Regions from separate parts of the Paenibacillus sp. FSL R5-0517 genome, predicted to be linked through region 1. Evidence: a T-box and tRNA genes for the amino acid it is inferred to sense, from the RefSeq annotation. Region 1 holds a T-box; the other regions hold tRNA genes.

Region 1 (4,988 bases):
CAATGGTAGCATAAAGCGTCAGGAATGCATGGGTGTTAACCAACGTATCCACCATTTTGGATTTGGCTTCGCCTACGATCCCTTTGGAGAAACGTTTACTGTTCCACGGTGCACTATCAGACAACAAAGCCCAGCGGAATGCATCGGTACCGTATTCTTCAATTACTTCCCAAGGATCGATCACGTTACCTTTGGATTTGGACATCTTCTGTCCGTTCTCATCAAGAACGTGTCCTGTAGCCATAACTGCTTTGTAAGGCGCTTTGCCTGTCAAAAGGGTGGAAACCGCCAGCAAGCTGTAGAACCAGCCACGTGTCTGGTCAATCCCTTCACAGATCATATCAGCAGGATACTGCTGTTCGAAGACTTCTTTATTTTCAAATGGATAGTGCTGCTGGGCAAACGGCATGGAGCCACTGTCGAACCAGACATCGATCACTTCCGGTGTACGTTTCATCTCATATTTGCCACAAGAGCTCATGACTTTAACGTCATCCACATACGGTTTATGCAATTCAAGATTCTCAGGCACATCCCCTACCGCACGGGCACGTAATTCTGCAATGCTGTGTGGAGCAAATTGTTCGCCAGTCTCCTCGCACACCCAGATGTTCAGCGGAGTTCCCCAATAACGATCACGGCTGATGTTCCAATCCACCAGATCCTCAAGGAATTTCCCGAAGCGACCTTCACGAACATGACCTGGGTACCAATCCACTTCACTGTTGTTGGCAATCAATTGGTCCTTGATGGCTGTCGTTTGGATAAACCAACTGTCCATTGCATAGTACAGAAGCGGTGTATCACAACGCCAGCAGAATGGATAGCTGTGCTCATATTTTTCTTTGCTGAACAAACGTCCATTCTCAGACAGATATCGCACGATATCAATATCACAATCCTTCACGAAACGTCCGGCAAAATCAGTAACCTCAGCGACAAATTTACCTTCCAGGTCCACCATGTTCACAAAGCTGATACCATTTTCACGGCACACACGGTAGTCATCTTCACCATGGGCAGGAGCCATGTGTACGATACCCGTACCACTTGCATCTGTTACAAAGCCGGCACCCAGAATGATGTTGGCTTTCTCAGCCTGAACGTAGTTGAACGGAGGATCATACGTTTTGCCAACCAGATCGGCACCTTTCAGTGCACCAATGATCTCGTACTCACCCTTGGTATCTTTCATTACTTTCTCTACCAAATTCGTTGCCATGATGTACACTTCATCACCTTGACGAACACGGGAGTAGTCCATATCCGGATTCACGGCAAGTGCGACGTGTGAAGGCAGTGTCCAAGGTGTCGTTGTCCAAGCAAGCACGAATTCTCCGCTGTCATTCAGCTTGAATTTTGCTGTAGCGCTCAGGTCTTTGACGTCTTTGTACCCTTGTGCAACCTCATGGGAACTCAGTGTCGTCTGGCAAGATGGGCAGTACGGGCTCACACGATGGCCCCGATACAGCAGGCCTTTCTCATGGATTGTCGCGAGAATGTTCCATACACTCTCAATGTAGTTGTTATCAAGGGTGATATATGGGTTATCCATATCCGTCCAATATCCGATACCTTCTGTCAGATCACGCCATTGTTGCTCGTACTCGAATACACTCGCTTTACATTCGTTAATGAATTTCTCCACGCCGTAATCTTCGATTTCCCACTTGTGGGAGATGCCAAGCTTCTTCTGTACACCCAGTTCTACGGGCAGGCCGTGTGTATCCCAACCCGCTTTACGAACAACACGGTAACCCTTCATCGTGTTATAACGACCAACGAAATCCTTGATTACGCGTCCCAGTACGTGACCGATATGCGGTTTTCCGTTCGCTGTAGGCGGCCCTTCATAAAATACAAAGTTTGGCTTGCCCTCGCGGTTTTCGATGGATCTTCTAAATGTATTCTCCGTTTTCCATTTATCCAACACGCGTAATTCTCTGGCACGTGCCTTCTCTTTGACGTCAACTCGTTGCATGGTGATCATCTTCCCTTTCTTTGGTTAAGATTGTGGACCGTCCACAAAAAGCGTTTCAATCCCCCTAAATCCCCCTTGCCAAGGGGGACCCCATAGGCGCTCCGCCCTCTGGACACCCGGGATGGCTTGTCGATTGGGGGACAGTTGCGCCGCTTGTGGGCGAGGGTTTATGTGCGTGGTGACGGCCATTTTGCGGCTTGTTCCCTGCGTGAACGCCGCATGGCCTTACCGCGAGGCGGGTGTTGCCGGGCGCTTCGCTCTCCCGGCGGGCGGCTCTCTCCTTGAGGCACCTTCGGGCCTCATGGACGTTCGCCTTAGCGAACCCTGTGTGCCGGGTGCTTTGCTCTCCCGGCGGGTGGCTCTCTACCTGGGGGCCCTGCGGGCCTCATGGACGTTCGCCTTTTTTGGACACAAAAAAGCCCCATCCCTGGAAAGGGACGAGGCTATACTCGCGTTACCACCCTAATTCTGTTCATCACAAACCACATCCAGGCAAGCCTGGGTATGCTCTGTCATCAACAGCGCTTATGCCCCGCTAAACTACCGCAGGGTGCCGTTATAACGTACGGCTTACGGTTCGGCTTACACACGGCAATCACGATCACCGCTTCAGCGTCACTTCTCCGGGGAGATATTCGGCTATAACTCATCCATTGGTTTGCACCAACCACCAACTCTCTGAGGGATGAGATCATAACGTACTGAACCCGTCATGGAATCACTATTCATTATGAATATAGTTATAGCCTCTTTGCAGACAAAAGTCAACCAGGCGCCAGACTAATAAATTTCTTTCATCTCCCGCTCACGGTCACGCACTTCCTGCTCCCGGCTCTCCAGCACTTCCCAACCATCCTGAGTCAACAGTTCAAGCTGCGCTTCAACAAGCGTGCGGAAACGGGCACGATAGATCGATGCCTGCTTTTTCAGTTCCTCTACTTCCAAAGCAATCTTTCGTGATTTACCCAACGCTTCGTTCACGATCCGGTCTGCATTTTTCTCTGCTTCCTTCACGATCAACTGCGCTTCTTTCTTCGCATTATTCTTCACATCATCAGCAGCTTCCTGCGCAATAATGATTGTTTTGCTGAGCGTTTCTTCAATCGTTGCAAAATGATCCAGCTTTTCCTGAACGGACAGCAACTGATTGCTCAGCTCTTTGTTCTCGCGAATGACGCCTTCGTAATCTTTGATGACTTGGTCCAGGAATTCATTGACTTCATCCTCGTCATACCCGCGCAAACGTCGGGAAAATTCCTTGTTGTGTATGTCCAGCGGCGTTAATGGCATGCTGTCCACCTCCTGTAAAAGTTCCTTCCCGTCCAGAGAAGGTTTGCAGCATAAATCTTTGACTTAATGTATATCGGATACACCGCGTATTTTCTACACCTTTATGATAAACATTTCGACAAGAAAGCGGATTTTCCTGCAACAGACTCAGGCAAATTTGCCGATTTTCACTCGGCATCGTCCTTTTTTGGTCATCCCATCCTGTTCAATGACCTTGAAGCGGCCAAATCCCTGAATGGATACGACATCACCCGCTTTTAGCGATTTGGACGGATCTTCCTCAACCTTCCAGTTTACACGACAGCGTCCAGCTTTGATTGGCACCAACACTTTACTGCGACTAAGCCGGTATACATCTGCACAGATTCCATCCAAACGAAGCGAAGCGACTGTAATGTCCATCGTCTCCAGTTTGTTCTCTGACCACCGCATCTGTTCCAAAGGAAGTAACTCTGTGAACACATGTAACCGATGCACCTGATTCAGTTGAAGCGATAAAAAAGCGCCGGTTTCCGCCGCCACCACTGTATGGCAACCGTCCTCCAGCACTTGGATATCCCCGATCTTTCCACGTTTCATCCCAAGTCCGAGCAGGGAACCCATATAGTCCCCGTGCTCCAGCTCTGAGATTTTCTGATCATCAGACGTGATGCTGAGCACCTGCATACCCATATCCTCATCATCCAGATACATGTAATCAGGTGCAACCAGCGCACGCTTTCGCTCAGCAGCCTCGTAACCACCATCCAGACGAATCTGCACGTCATTACGACGATTGACAAGAGTTTGTAAGATAAACACCTGTCTTGGGTCAAGAAAGTCAGTTAGCTTCATCTCATGATACTTGCCTGCACCCTCAACCCAATCTGAAGCCTTAACTACGAAATCTCGCTCATCATGGCTAAAATGTTCGTAAATTTCACCGCTCATCTATGTCACCCTACCCTAATAGTCCGTGTTCAAAAAGACCGGTTTTCAGTACCGAGAAGATGGGATAAAGCTAGAAATGGAGTAGCGGAGCGTAGAGAAAACTACGTGAGCAACCACAATGTTTCCGAAGGAAACATTGTTCGTAAGCCTCCCACTTATTTCGGCTGAATTCCATATTCGATGCTGACGATGCCACTAGGCATCCTTCGTAATCAAAAGCGGACTCTTTGAACAACCTCTAATATACAAAATACCGAAGTATGGAGATCAATCCATTAAGCGCAAGTTGCAGAACGATCAGCGCCACAATCGGGGAAATATCCAGTACACCGAACAAAGGTGGGATAAATCGACGAAATGGTCTTAGATATGGCTCCACAAACTTGCCTAGCCATTCACCAATGAAGCTTTCCCGCGCATTGGGAAGCCAAGACATCAATATGTAGACGATGACCATGTAAAAGTAAATCTGGTATAACGTGTACAGCACGCTTTCAATCTGATACAAAAGTGGCTCACCTCATTCTGTTATAATCTTGCTCGCTGTCAGCCAGTATTTCCGTAATTGATCCCTGAATTTCAACCGTATCTGGCGTGCAGAGAAAAATGTTTCCGCCGATTTTGGAAATACCGCCACCCAATGCGTATACCGTGCCACTCAAAAAATCTATAACACGCAGCGCTTGGTCCTGACGTATCCGCTGCAGGTTTACCACAACGGTACGATGCGAACGCAGATGGTCGGCAATCTCCTGAGCCTCGTCATAAGAACGCGGTTCATACAGGA
Region 2 (4,988 bases), 2.4 Mb from region 1:
GGCCCGAACCCACGCACGTTGAAAAGTGCGGGGATGAGGTGGGGGTAGCGGAGAAATTCCAATCGAACTCGGAGATAGCTGGTTCTCCCCGAAATAGCTTTAGGGCTAGCCTCGGAAAACAGAGTCGTGGAGGTAGAGCACTGATTGGGTGCGGGGCCCGCAAGGGTTACCAAGCTCAGTCAAACTCCGAATGCCATAGACTTACTTCCGGGAGTCAGACAGTGAGTGCTAAGATCCATTGTCAAAAGGGAAACAGCCCAGACCATCAGCTAAGGTCCCCAAGTGTGTGTTAAGTGGGAAAGGATGTGGAGTTGCACAGACAACCAGGATGTTGGCTTAGAAGCAGCCACCATTGAAAGAGTGCGTAATAGCTCACTGGTCGAGTGACTCTGCGCCGAAAATGTAACGGGGCTAAACACACCACCGAAGCTATGGCTTGATGCTTTGCATCAGGGGTAGGGGAGCGTTGTATAAGGGTTGAAGGTGTACCGTAAGGAGCGCTGGACATTATACAAGTGAGAATGCCGGTATGAGTAACGAAAAGATCAGTGAGAATCTGATCCGCCGAAAGCCTAAGGGTTCCTGAGGAAGGCTCGTCCGCTCAGGGTAAGTCGGGACCTAAGGCGAGGCCGAAAGGCGTAGTCGAAGGACAACAGGTCGAAATTCCTGTACCACCGTAAGCCGTTATGAGCAATGGGGGGACGCAGTAGGGTAGTGACGCGGACTGATGGATGTCCGTCTAAGCAGTGAGGCTGATGTGTAGGCAAATCCGCACATCATTAAGGCTGAGCTGTGATGGGGAGCGAAAATTGTAGTAGCGAAGGTCATGATCTCACACTGCCAAGAAAAGCCTCTAGCCAGGTGAAGGTGCCCGTACCGCAAACCGACACAGGTAGGCGAGAAGAGTATTCTAAGGCGCGCGGAAGAACTCTCGTTAAGGAACTCGGCAAAATGACCCCGTAACTTCGGGAGAAGGGGTGCCCCGGTAGTGTGAATAGCACGAGGGGGCCGCAGTGAAAAGGCCCAAGCGACTGTTTAGCAAAAACACAGGTCTGTGCGAAGCCGTAAGGCGAAGTATACGGGCTGACGCCTGCCCGGTGCTGGAAGGTTAAGGGGAGTGGTTAGGAGCAATCCGAAGCTGTGAACCGAAGCCCCAGTAAACGGCGGCCGTAACTATAACGGTCCTAAGGTAGCGAAATTCCTTGTCAGGTAAATTCTGACCCGCACGAATGGCGTAACGACTTGGGCGCTGTCTCAACGAGAGATCCGGTGAAATTTTAATACCTGTGAAGATGCAGGTTACCCGCGACAAGACGGAAAGACCCCATGGAGCTTTACTGCAGCTTGATATTGAATTTGGGTACGATCTGTACAGGATAGGTGGGAGCCTGAGAGACATGAGCGCCAGCTTGTGTGGAGGCAACGTTGGGATACCACCCTGATCGTATCTAGGTTCTAACCTGGTACCGTAATCCGGTGCGGGGACAGTGTCAGGTGGGCAGTTTGACTGGGGCGGTCGCCTCCTAAAGAGTAACGGAGGCGCCCAAAGGTTCCCTCAGAATGGTTGGAAATCATTCGAAGAGTGCAAAGGCATAAGGGAGCTTGACTGCGAGACCTACAAGTCGAGCAGGGACGAAAGTCGGGCTTAGTGATCCGGTGGTACCGCATGGAAGGGCCATCGCTCAACGGATAAAAGCTACCCTGGGGATAACAGGCTTATCTCCCCCAAGAGTCCACATCGACGGGGAGGTTTGGCACCTCGATGTCGGCTCATCGCATCCTGGGGCTGAAGTAGGTCCCAAGGGTTGGGCTGTTCGCCCATTAAAGCGGTACGCGAGCTGGGTTCAGAACGTCGTGAGACAGTTCGGTCCCTATCTGTCGTGGGCGTAGGAAATTTGAGAGGAGCTGTCCTTAGTACGAGAGGACCGGGATGGACGTACCGCTGGTGTACCAGTTGTTCCGCCAGGAGCACCGCTGGGTAGCTATGTACGGACGGGATAAACGCTGAAAGCATCTAAGCGTGAAGCCCCCCTCAAGATGAGATTTCCCAGTATGTAAGACCCCTTGAAGACGACGAGGTAGATAGGCTGGGGGTGGAAGTGCAGCAATGCATGGAGCTGACCAGTACTAATCGGTCGAGGGCTTATCCAAATATGCAAGTGATAGTTCGCATGTTTCGTTTCGAATCTAGTTTTCAGAGAATAACAACTCTGAAATGTAAGCTATGCGTTTGGTGGCGATGGCGGAGGGGTTCCACACGTACCCATCCCGAACACGACCGTTAAGCCCTCTAGCGCCGATGGTACTTGGACCGCAGGGTCCTGGGAGAGTAGGACGCCGCCAAGCGAAACCCCACTGGGGTATTTTTTTTCGAAAATTGATAAGGGCCCTTAGCTCAGTTGGTTAGAGCGCACCTCTGATAAGGGTGAGGCCGGTGGTTCGAGTCCACCAGGGCCCATAGCAAGACCACTACAAGAAAAGAAACAAACCAGAGTATGGGGCCATAGCTCAGCTGGGAGAGCGCCTGCCTTGCAAGCAGGAGGTCAGCGGTTCGATCCCGCTTGGCTCCACCATTCCCTGATAGCTCAGTTGGTAGAGCACTCGACTGTTAATCGAGTTGTCACAGGTTCGAGTCCTGTTCGGGGAGCCATTAAGGCCCGTTGGTCAAGGGGTTAAGACACCTCCCTTTCACGGAGGTAACAGGGGTTCGAATCCCCTACGGGTCATAGCAATACCTATTGCTTTAACAAGGGATGAGAATCCCAAAGGTTCGTCGGAGGATATACCTCGTGAGCAACTGCTTCGCAGTCTCGAACGAAGTGAGAGTATCCCCTACGGGTCATATTATGGAGGCTTAGCTCAGCTGGGAGAGCATCTGCCTTACAAGCAGAGGGTCGGGGGTTCGATCCCCTCAGCCTCCACCATATAATCTTTTAACGACGCGGGGTGGAGCAGCCCGGTAGCTCGTCGGGCTCATAACCCGAAGGCCGCAGGTTCAAATCCTGCCCCCGCAATTAACTTTCCTTGAGAAAGTATTATGGAACCGTGGTGTAGTTGGCCTAACATGCCTGCCTGTCACGCAGGAGATCGCGGGTTCGAATCCCGTCGGTTCCGCCATTTTTTTAATGTAGTAAGGCTCGGTAGCTCAGTCGGTAGAGCAGAGGACTGAAAATCCTCGTGTCGGCGGTTCGATTCCGTCCCGAGCCACCATTTTTCACACCATGTAATACGCCGGTGTAGCTCAACTGGTAGAGCAACTGACTTGTAATCAGTAGGTTGGGGGTTCAAGTCCTCTCGCCGGCACCATGTAATCCTGGAGGATTAGCGAAGTGGCCAAACGCATCAGACTGTAAATCTGCTCCCGTACGGGTTCGGTGGTTCGAATCCATCATCCTCCACCAGTTTTTCTATGAGTCATTAGCTCAGTTGGTAGAGCACCTGACTTTTAATCAGGGTGTCGAAGGTTCGAGCCCTTCATGACTCACCATTATATGCGCGTGTGGCGGAATTGGCAGACGCACTAGACTTAGGATCTAGCGTCTTTGACGTGGGGGTTCAAGTCCCTCCACGCGCATTCTTTATTTGCGGAAGTGGCTCAGCGGTAGAGCATCGCCTTGCCAAGGCGAGGGTCGCGGGTTCGATTCCCGTCTTCCGCTCCAATATTTGCGCCCTTAGCTCAGCTGGATAGAGCGTTTGACTACGAATCAAAAGGCCGGGAGTTCGAATCTCTCAGGGCGCGCCATTATAACTTCATATTTTGCCGGCGTGGCGGAATGGCAGACGCGCTCGACTCAAAATCGAGTGGGAAACCGTGGAGGTTCGAGTCCTCTCGCCGGTATAGATAACGGGATGTAGCTCAGCTTGGTAGAGCACCTGGTTTGGGACCAGGGGGTCGCATGTTCAAATCGTGTCATCCCGATTTTTTTATTTGCGGGTGTAGTTCAATGGTAGAACTTTAGCCTTCCAAGCTAATAGCGTGGGTTCGATTCCCATCACCCGCTTACATATTGAAAAGAAAGAGATGGTATTCACCATCTCTTTCTTTTTTGCATTTATAGGCATATGGATCATGAATATATACAGAGATTTCAGATGATATGAGTATGTATCCCAACCTCTTGATACATTCCCCACATTTTTAGACCTGTTCTTAGTAATTCTTGAGGTGTTCCAATGAAGAAGGTTTAGTGCATTTTCGAACACTTGAATATTTTTTCTGCATCACATTTATAAAAACGCTTACAAAAATAGCTTGCGTAAATCATTAACCTGTAATACCATATCAATTAAGCGCTTAACCTTTAGGTGTAAGGCGCTTAAACTTAACGTAGATTAAGCGCTTAACCCGTAAAGGAAAGGAAGGCGATCAAATTCATGAATACAATTAGATTAACGATGGCTCAGGCACTGCTTCGATATCTGGATCAGCAATATATCTCGGTTGACGGGGTGGAAACCAAGTTCGTGAAGGGAATCATCGGTATTTTTGGACATGGCAACGTAACAGGCATTGGAGAAGCGCTGGAGCGCAGTCCGGGAAGCCTGAGGTATATGCAAGGCAAGAACGAACAAGGTATGGTGCATACGGCAGCAGCCTATGCCAAGCAGAAGAACCGTAGACAGATCTATGCATGTACAACATCCATTGGACCTGGTGCTTTAAATATGATTACAGCGGCAGCTACTGCAACGGTGAACCGGATTCCGGTTTTATTGCTGCCTGGAGATAACTTTGCTACGCGGGAACCGGACCCGGTACTTCAGCAGTTGGAAGTGAGCAGTGATTACACGATCTCAGCCACTGATCCATTCAAAGCCGTCAGCAAGTACTGGGATCGTATTGTTCGTCCCGAACAGTTGATGATTGCTGCTACACAGGCCATGCGTGTACTAACTGATCCAGCAGAGACAGGAGCGGTAACACTCGCACTGCCGCAGGACGTACAGGCAGAAGCGTACGATTACCCGGAATCATTCTTTGCACGCAA
Region 3 (4,988 bases), 2.5 Mb from region 1:
AGCCCACACGGACCTGAACCGTGCGCGTCTGCCAATTCCGCCACGACCGCAAAATATAATGGTGAGTCATGAAGGGCTCGAACCTTCGACACCCTGATTAAAAGTCAGGTGCTCTACCAACTGAGCTAATGACTCAAAATAATGAAATGGCTGGGGATATAGGATTTGAACCTATGCATGACGGAGTCAAAGTCCGTTGCCTTACCGCTTGGCTAATCCCCATTAAAAAAATCATGGGGCGATCGAGGGGAATTGAACCCCCGAATGCCGGATCCACAAACCGGTGCGTTAACCACTTCGCCACGATCGCCATAGAGTAAGCCATTCATCCACTAAGAGTATCTTAGTATTAACAACTGCATCTATAATATACATTCAATTACAAATTCAGATGTAAATACTAAAAATGGTGCCGGCGAGAGGACTTGAACCCCCAACCTACTGATTACAAGTCAGTTGCTCTACCAGTTGAGCTACACCGGCATGGTGTATATTTAATTAAAAATGGCGGAACCGACGGGATTCGAACCCGCGATCTCCTGCGTGACAGGCAGGCATGTTAGGCCAACTACACCACGGTTCCATAATACTTTCTCGAGGAAAGTGAATTGCGGGGGCAGGATTTGAACCTGCGGCCTTCGGGTTATGAGCCCGACGAGCTACCGGGCTGCTCCACCCCGCGTCGTTAAAAAGATAATATGGTGGAGGCTGAGGGGATCGAACCCCCGACCCTCTGCTTGTAAGGCAGATGCTCTCCCAGCTGAGCTAAGCCTCCATAATATGACCCGTAGGGGATACTCTCACTTCGTTCGAGACTGCGAAGCAGCTGCTCACGAGGTATATCCTCCGACGAACCTTTGGGATTCTCATCCCTTTTTAAAGCAATAGGTATTGCTATGACCCGTAGGGGATTCGAACCCCTGTTACCTCCGTGAAAGGGAGGTGTCTTAACCCCTTGACCAACGGGCCTTGCTAAAAAAATTATCTGGCGGAGAGAGAGGGATTCGAACCCTCGAGACGCTTGTGACGCCTACACGATTTCCAATCGTGCTCCTTCGGCCAGCTCGGACACCTCTCCATATGGCTCCCCGAACAGGGCTCGAACCTGTGACAACTCGATTAACAGTCGAGTGCTCTACCAACTGAGCTATCAGGGAATGGTGGAGCCAAGCGGGATCGAACCGCTGACCTCCTGCTTGCAAGGCAGGCGCTCTCCCAGCTGAGCTATGGCCCCATACTCTGGTTTTTTTTGTTGTGGTCTTGCTATGGGCCCTGGTGGACTCGAACCACCGGCCTCACCCTTATCAGAGGTGCGCTCTAACCAACTGAGCTAAGGGCCCTAATATATATCCCTTATTCCTTGACAAGGGGGGCAAAAAAAATACCCCAAAGGGAAATCGCTTGGCGGCGTCCTACTCTCCCAGGACCCTGCGGTCCAAGTACCATCGGCGCTAGAGGGCTTAACGGTCGTGTTCGGGATGGGTACGTGTGGAACCCCTCCGCCATCGCCACCAAACGCGGTGCTTACATTTCAGAGTTCGTTCTCTGAAAACTAGATTCGAAACGAAACATGCGAACTATCACTTGCATATTTGGATAAGCCCTCGACCGATTAGTACTGGTCAGCTCCATGCATTGCTGCACTTCCACCCCCAGCCTATCTACCTCGTCGTCTTCAAGGGGTCTTACATACTGGGAAATCTCATCTTGAGGGGGGCTTCACGCTTAGATGCTTTCAGCGTTTATCCCGTCCGTACATAGCTACCCAGCGGTGCTCCTGGCGGAACAACTGGTACACCAGCGGTACGTCCATCCCGGTCCTCTCGTACTAAGGACAGCTCCTCTCAAATTTCCTACGCCCACGACAGATAGGGACCGAACTGTCTCACGACGTTCTGAACCCAGCTCGCGTACCGCTTTAATGGGCGAACAGCCCAACCCTTGGGACCTACTTCAGCCCCAGGATGCGATGAGCCGACATCGAGGTGCCAAACCTCCCCGTCGATGTGGACTCTTGGGGGAGATAAGCCTGTTATCCCCAGGGTAGCTTTTATCCGTTGAGCGATGGCCCTTCCATGCGGTACCACCGGATCACTAAGCCCGACTTTCGTCCCTGCTCGACTTGTAGGTCTCGCAGTCAAGCTCCCTTATGCCTTTGCACTCTTCGAATGATTTCCAACCATTCTGAGGGAACCTTTGGGCGCCTCCGTTACTCTTTAGGAGGCGACCGCCCCAGTCAAACTGCCCACCTGACACTGTCCCCGCACCGGATTACGGTACCAGGTTAGAACCTAGATACGATCAGGGTGGTATCCCAACGTTGCCTCCACGCAAGCTGGCGCTCACGCTTCAAAGGCTCCCACCTATCCTGTACAGATCGTACCCAAATTCAATATCAAGCTGCAGTAAAGCTCCATGGGGTCTTTCCGTCTTGTCGCGGGTAACCTGCATCTTCACAGGTATTAAAATTTCACCGGATCTCTCGTTGAGACAGCGCCCAAGTCGTTACGCCATTCGTGCGGGTCAGAATTTACCTGACAAGGAATTTCGCTACCTTAGGACCGTTATAGTTACGGCCGCCGTTTACTGGGGCTTCGGTTCACAGCTTCGGATTGCTCCTAACCACTCCCCTTAACCTTCCAGCACCGGGCAGGCGTCAGCCCGTATACTTCGCCTTACGGCTTCGCACAGACCTGTGTTTTTGCTAAACAGTCGCTTGGGCCTTTTCACTGCGGCCCCCTCGTGCTATTCACACTACCGGGGCACCCCTTCTCCCGAAGTTACGGGGTCATTTTGCCGAGTTCCTTAACGAGAGTTCTTCCGCGCGCCTTAGAATACTCTTCTCGCCTACCTGTGTCGGTTTGCGGTACGGGCACCTTCACCTGGCTAGAGGCTTTTCTTGGCAGTGTGAGATCATGACCTTCGCTACTACAATTTTCGCTCCCCATCACAGCTCAGCCTTACGATGTGCGGATTTGCCTACACATCAGCCTCACTGCTTAGACGGACATCCATCAGTCCGCGTCACTACCCTACTGCGTCCCCCCATTGCTCATAACGGCTTACGGTGGTACAGGAATTTCGACCTGTTGTCCTTCGACTACGCCTTTCGGCCTCGCCTTAGGTCCCGACTTACCCTGAGCGGACGAGCCTTCCTCAGGAACCCTTAGGCTTTCGGCGGATCAGATTCTCACTGATCTTTTCGTTACTCATACCGGCATTCTCACTTGTATAATGTCCAGCGCTCCTTACGGTACACCTTCAACCCTTATACAACGCTCCCCTACCCCTGATGCAAAGCATCAAGCCATAGCTTCGGTGGTGTGTTTAGCCCCGTTACATTTTCGGCGCAGAGTCACTCGACCAGTGAGCTATTACGCACTCTTTCAATGGTGGCTGCTTCTAAGCCAACATCCTGGTTGTCTGTGCAACTCCACATCCTTTCCCACTTAACACACACTTGGGGACCTTAGCTGATGGTCTGGGCTGTTTCCCTTTTGACAATGGATCTTAGCACTCACTGTCTGACTCCCGGAAGTAAGTCTATGGCATTCGGAGTTTGACTGAGCTTGGTAACCCTTGCGGGCCCCGCACCCAATCAGTGCTCTACCTCCACGACTCTGTTTTCCGAGGCTAGCCCTAAAGCTATTTCGGGGAGAACCAGCTATCTCCGAGTTCGATTGGAATTTCTCCGCTACCCCCACCTCATCCCCGCACTTTTCAACGTGCGTGGGTTCGGGCCTCCAGTGCGTGTTACCGCACCTTCACCCTGGACAGGGGTAGATCACCCGGTTTCGGGTCTACGTCCACGTACTACATCGCCCTATTCAGACTCGCTTTCGCTGCGGCTCCGGCTCTTCACCTTAACCTTGCACGGGAACGTAACTCGCCGGTTCATTCTACAAAAGGCACGCCATCACCCCTAAAACGGGCTCTGACTTTTTGTAAGCACACGGTTTCAGGTTCTATTTCACTCCCCTTCCGGGGTGCTTTTCACCTTTCCCTCACGGTACTGCTTCACTATCGGTCGCTAGGAAGTATTTAGCCTTGGCAGATGGTCCTGCCGGATTCATACGGGGTTTCACGTGCCCCGCACTACTCGGGATCCGTCTCGGAGGGAACAGACTTTCAATTACAGGGCTTTTACCTTCTTTGGCGGGCCTTTCCAGACCTCTTCGCTTAACCGGTTCCTTTGTAACTCCATGTGAGACGTCCCACAACCCCAAAGAGCAAGCTCTCTGGTTTGGGCTTCTCCGCGTTCGCTCGCCGCTACTGACGGAATCACTATTGTTTTCTCTTCCTCAGGGTACTTAGATGTTTCAGTTCCCCTGGTATGCCTCTACATAACCTATGTATTCAGTTATGAGTAACTGGAAATTACCCCAGCTGGGTTTCCCCATTCGGACACCCCCGGATCAAAGCTTGCTTACAGCTCCCCGAGGCAGTTTCGTTGTTCGCCACGTCCTTCATCGGCTCCTAGCGCCTAGGCATCCTCCGTGTGCTCTTAGTAGCTTAACCATTGCGCTCGTGTTCGAGCTGTCGCTCCGCTTGGTTTGCTTGCGCAAATCCAAAAGTCGCTCCATTTCGATCACTCGCTCCAGCAATCTACCGTTTTTATTGAAACTTGTTTACACAAGTTCAGCTAAAAAGGAATGTTCTAATTCGCATTTACTTTCGTTTCGATATCTAGTTTTCAAAGAACAAGCTCCATGCAAAAGCAAGCTGTTTGAGAGTTTGAGCTCTCAAAACTGAGCAACGAGTGAGTTAAACGCTTTACGAAGTAAAGCTCGCTTCGGAAGCATGCTTCCTGAAGACTTTTATTTGAATGTTTCCGTTACAGGAAACGATTCTCCATAGAAAGGAGGTGATCCAGCCGCACCTTCCGATACGGCTACCTTGTTACGACTTCACCCCAATCATCTATCCCACCTTCGGCGGCTGGCTCCTTGCGGTTACCCCACCGACTTCGGGTGTTATAAACTCTCGTG

What was found. A T-box is a leader RNA that pairs with one kind of tRNA and senses whether it is charged. The one in region 1 lies ahead of ileS (isoleucine--tRNA ligase), so its partner is inferred to be a tRNA-Ile.
Region 2: it encodes a tRNA-Ile, which carries the amino acid that the T-box ahead of ileS (isoleucine--tRNA ligase) is inferred to sense. The anticodon was not compared.
Region 3: it encodes a tRNA-Ile, which carries the amino acid that the T-box ahead of ileS (isoleucine--tRNA ligase) is inferred to sense. The anticodon was not compared.

Annotation. Positions count from the first base shown of each region.
Region 1 is NZ_CP150235.1:4,790,592-4,795,579, forward strand. It holds gene ileS (isoleucine--tRNA ligase) at 1-1,981, opposite strand, end outside; T-box leader at 2,412-2,704, opposite strand; gene MKX40_RS21325 (DivIVA domain-containing protein) at 2,762-3,271, opposite strand; gene MKX40_RS21330 (YlmH/Sll1252 family protein) at 3,419-4,201, opposite strand; gene MKX40_RS21335 (YggT family protein) at 4,440-4,700, opposite strand; gene MKX40_RS21340 (cell division protein SepF) at 4,717-4,988, opposite strand, start outside.
Region 2 is NZ_CP150235.1:321,386-326,373, forward strand. It holds rRNA gene MKX40_RS01420 (23S ribosomal RNA) at 1-2,151, shown strand, start outside; rRNA gene rrf (5S ribosomal RNA) at 2,230-2,346, shown strand; tRNA gene MKX40_RS01430 (tRNA-Ile) at 2,385-2,458, shown strand; tRNA gene MKX40_RS01435 (tRNA-Ala) at 2,498-2,573, shown strand; tRNA gene MKX40_RS01440 (tRNA-Asn) at 2,575-2,650, shown strand; tRNA gene MKX40_RS01445 (tRNA-Glu) at 2,655-2,726, shown strand; tRNA gene MKX40_RS01450 (tRNA-Val) at 2,849-2,924, shown strand; tRNA gene MKX40_RS01455 (tRNA-Met) at 2,941-3,014, shown strand; tRNA gene MKX40_RS01460 (tRNA-Asp) at 3,040-3,117, shown strand; tRNA gene MKX40_RS01465 (tRNA-Phe) at 3,135-3,210, shown strand; tRNA gene MKX40_RS01470 (tRNA-Thr) at 3,231-3,306, shown strand; tRNA gene MKX40_RS01475 (tRNA-Tyr) at 3,316-3,401, shown strand; tRNA gene MKX40_RS01480 (tRNA-Lys) at 3,412-3,487, shown strand; tRNA gene MKX40_RS01485 (tRNA-Leu) at 3,494-3,574, shown strand; tRNA gene MKX40_RS01490 (tRNA-Gly) at 3,585-3,659, shown strand; tRNA gene MKX40_RS01495 (tRNA-Arg) at 3,666-3,742, shown strand; tRNA gene MKX40_RS01500 (tRNA-Leu) at 3,760-3,838, shown strand; tRNA gene MKX40_RS01505 (tRNA-Pro) at 3,846-3,919, shown strand; tRNA gene MKX40_RS01510 (tRNA-Gly) at 3,931-4,001, shown strand; gene iolD (3D-(3,5/4)-trihydroxycyclohexane-1,2-dione acylhydrolase (decyclizing)) at 4,375-4,988, shown strand, end outside.
Region 3 is NZ_CP150235.1:356,950-361,937, reverse strand. It holds tRNA gene MKX40_RS01745 (tRNA-Leu) at 1-50, opposite strand, end outside; tRNA gene MKX40_RS01740 (tRNA-Lys) at 60-135, opposite strand; tRNA gene MKX40_RS01735 (tRNA-Gln) at 148-222, opposite strand; tRNA gene MKX40_RS01730 (tRNA-His) at 235-310, opposite strand; tRNA gene MKX40_RS01725 (tRNA-Thr) at 408-483, opposite strand; tRNA gene MKX40_RS01720 (tRNA-Asp) at 506-583, opposite strand; tRNA gene MKX40_RS01715 (tRNA-Met) at 609-682, opposite strand; tRNA gene MKX40_RS01710 (tRNA-Val) at 700-775, opposite strand; tRNA gene MKX40_RS01705 (tRNA-Glu) at 898-969, opposite strand; tRNA gene MKX40_RS01700 (tRNA-Ser) at 987-1,078, opposite strand; tRNA gene MKX40_RS01695 (tRNA-Asn) at 1,082-1,157, opposite strand; tRNA gene MKX40_RS01690 (tRNA-Ala) at 1,159-1,234, opposite strand; tRNA gene MKX40_RS01685 (tRNA-Ile) at 1,267-1,340, opposite strand; rRNA gene rrf (5S ribosomal RNA) at 1,400-1,516, opposite strand; rRNA gene MKX40_RS01675 (23S ribosomal RNA) at 1,593-4,518, opposite strand; rRNA gene MKX40_RS01670 (16S ribosomal RNA) at 4,858-4,988, opposite strand, start outside.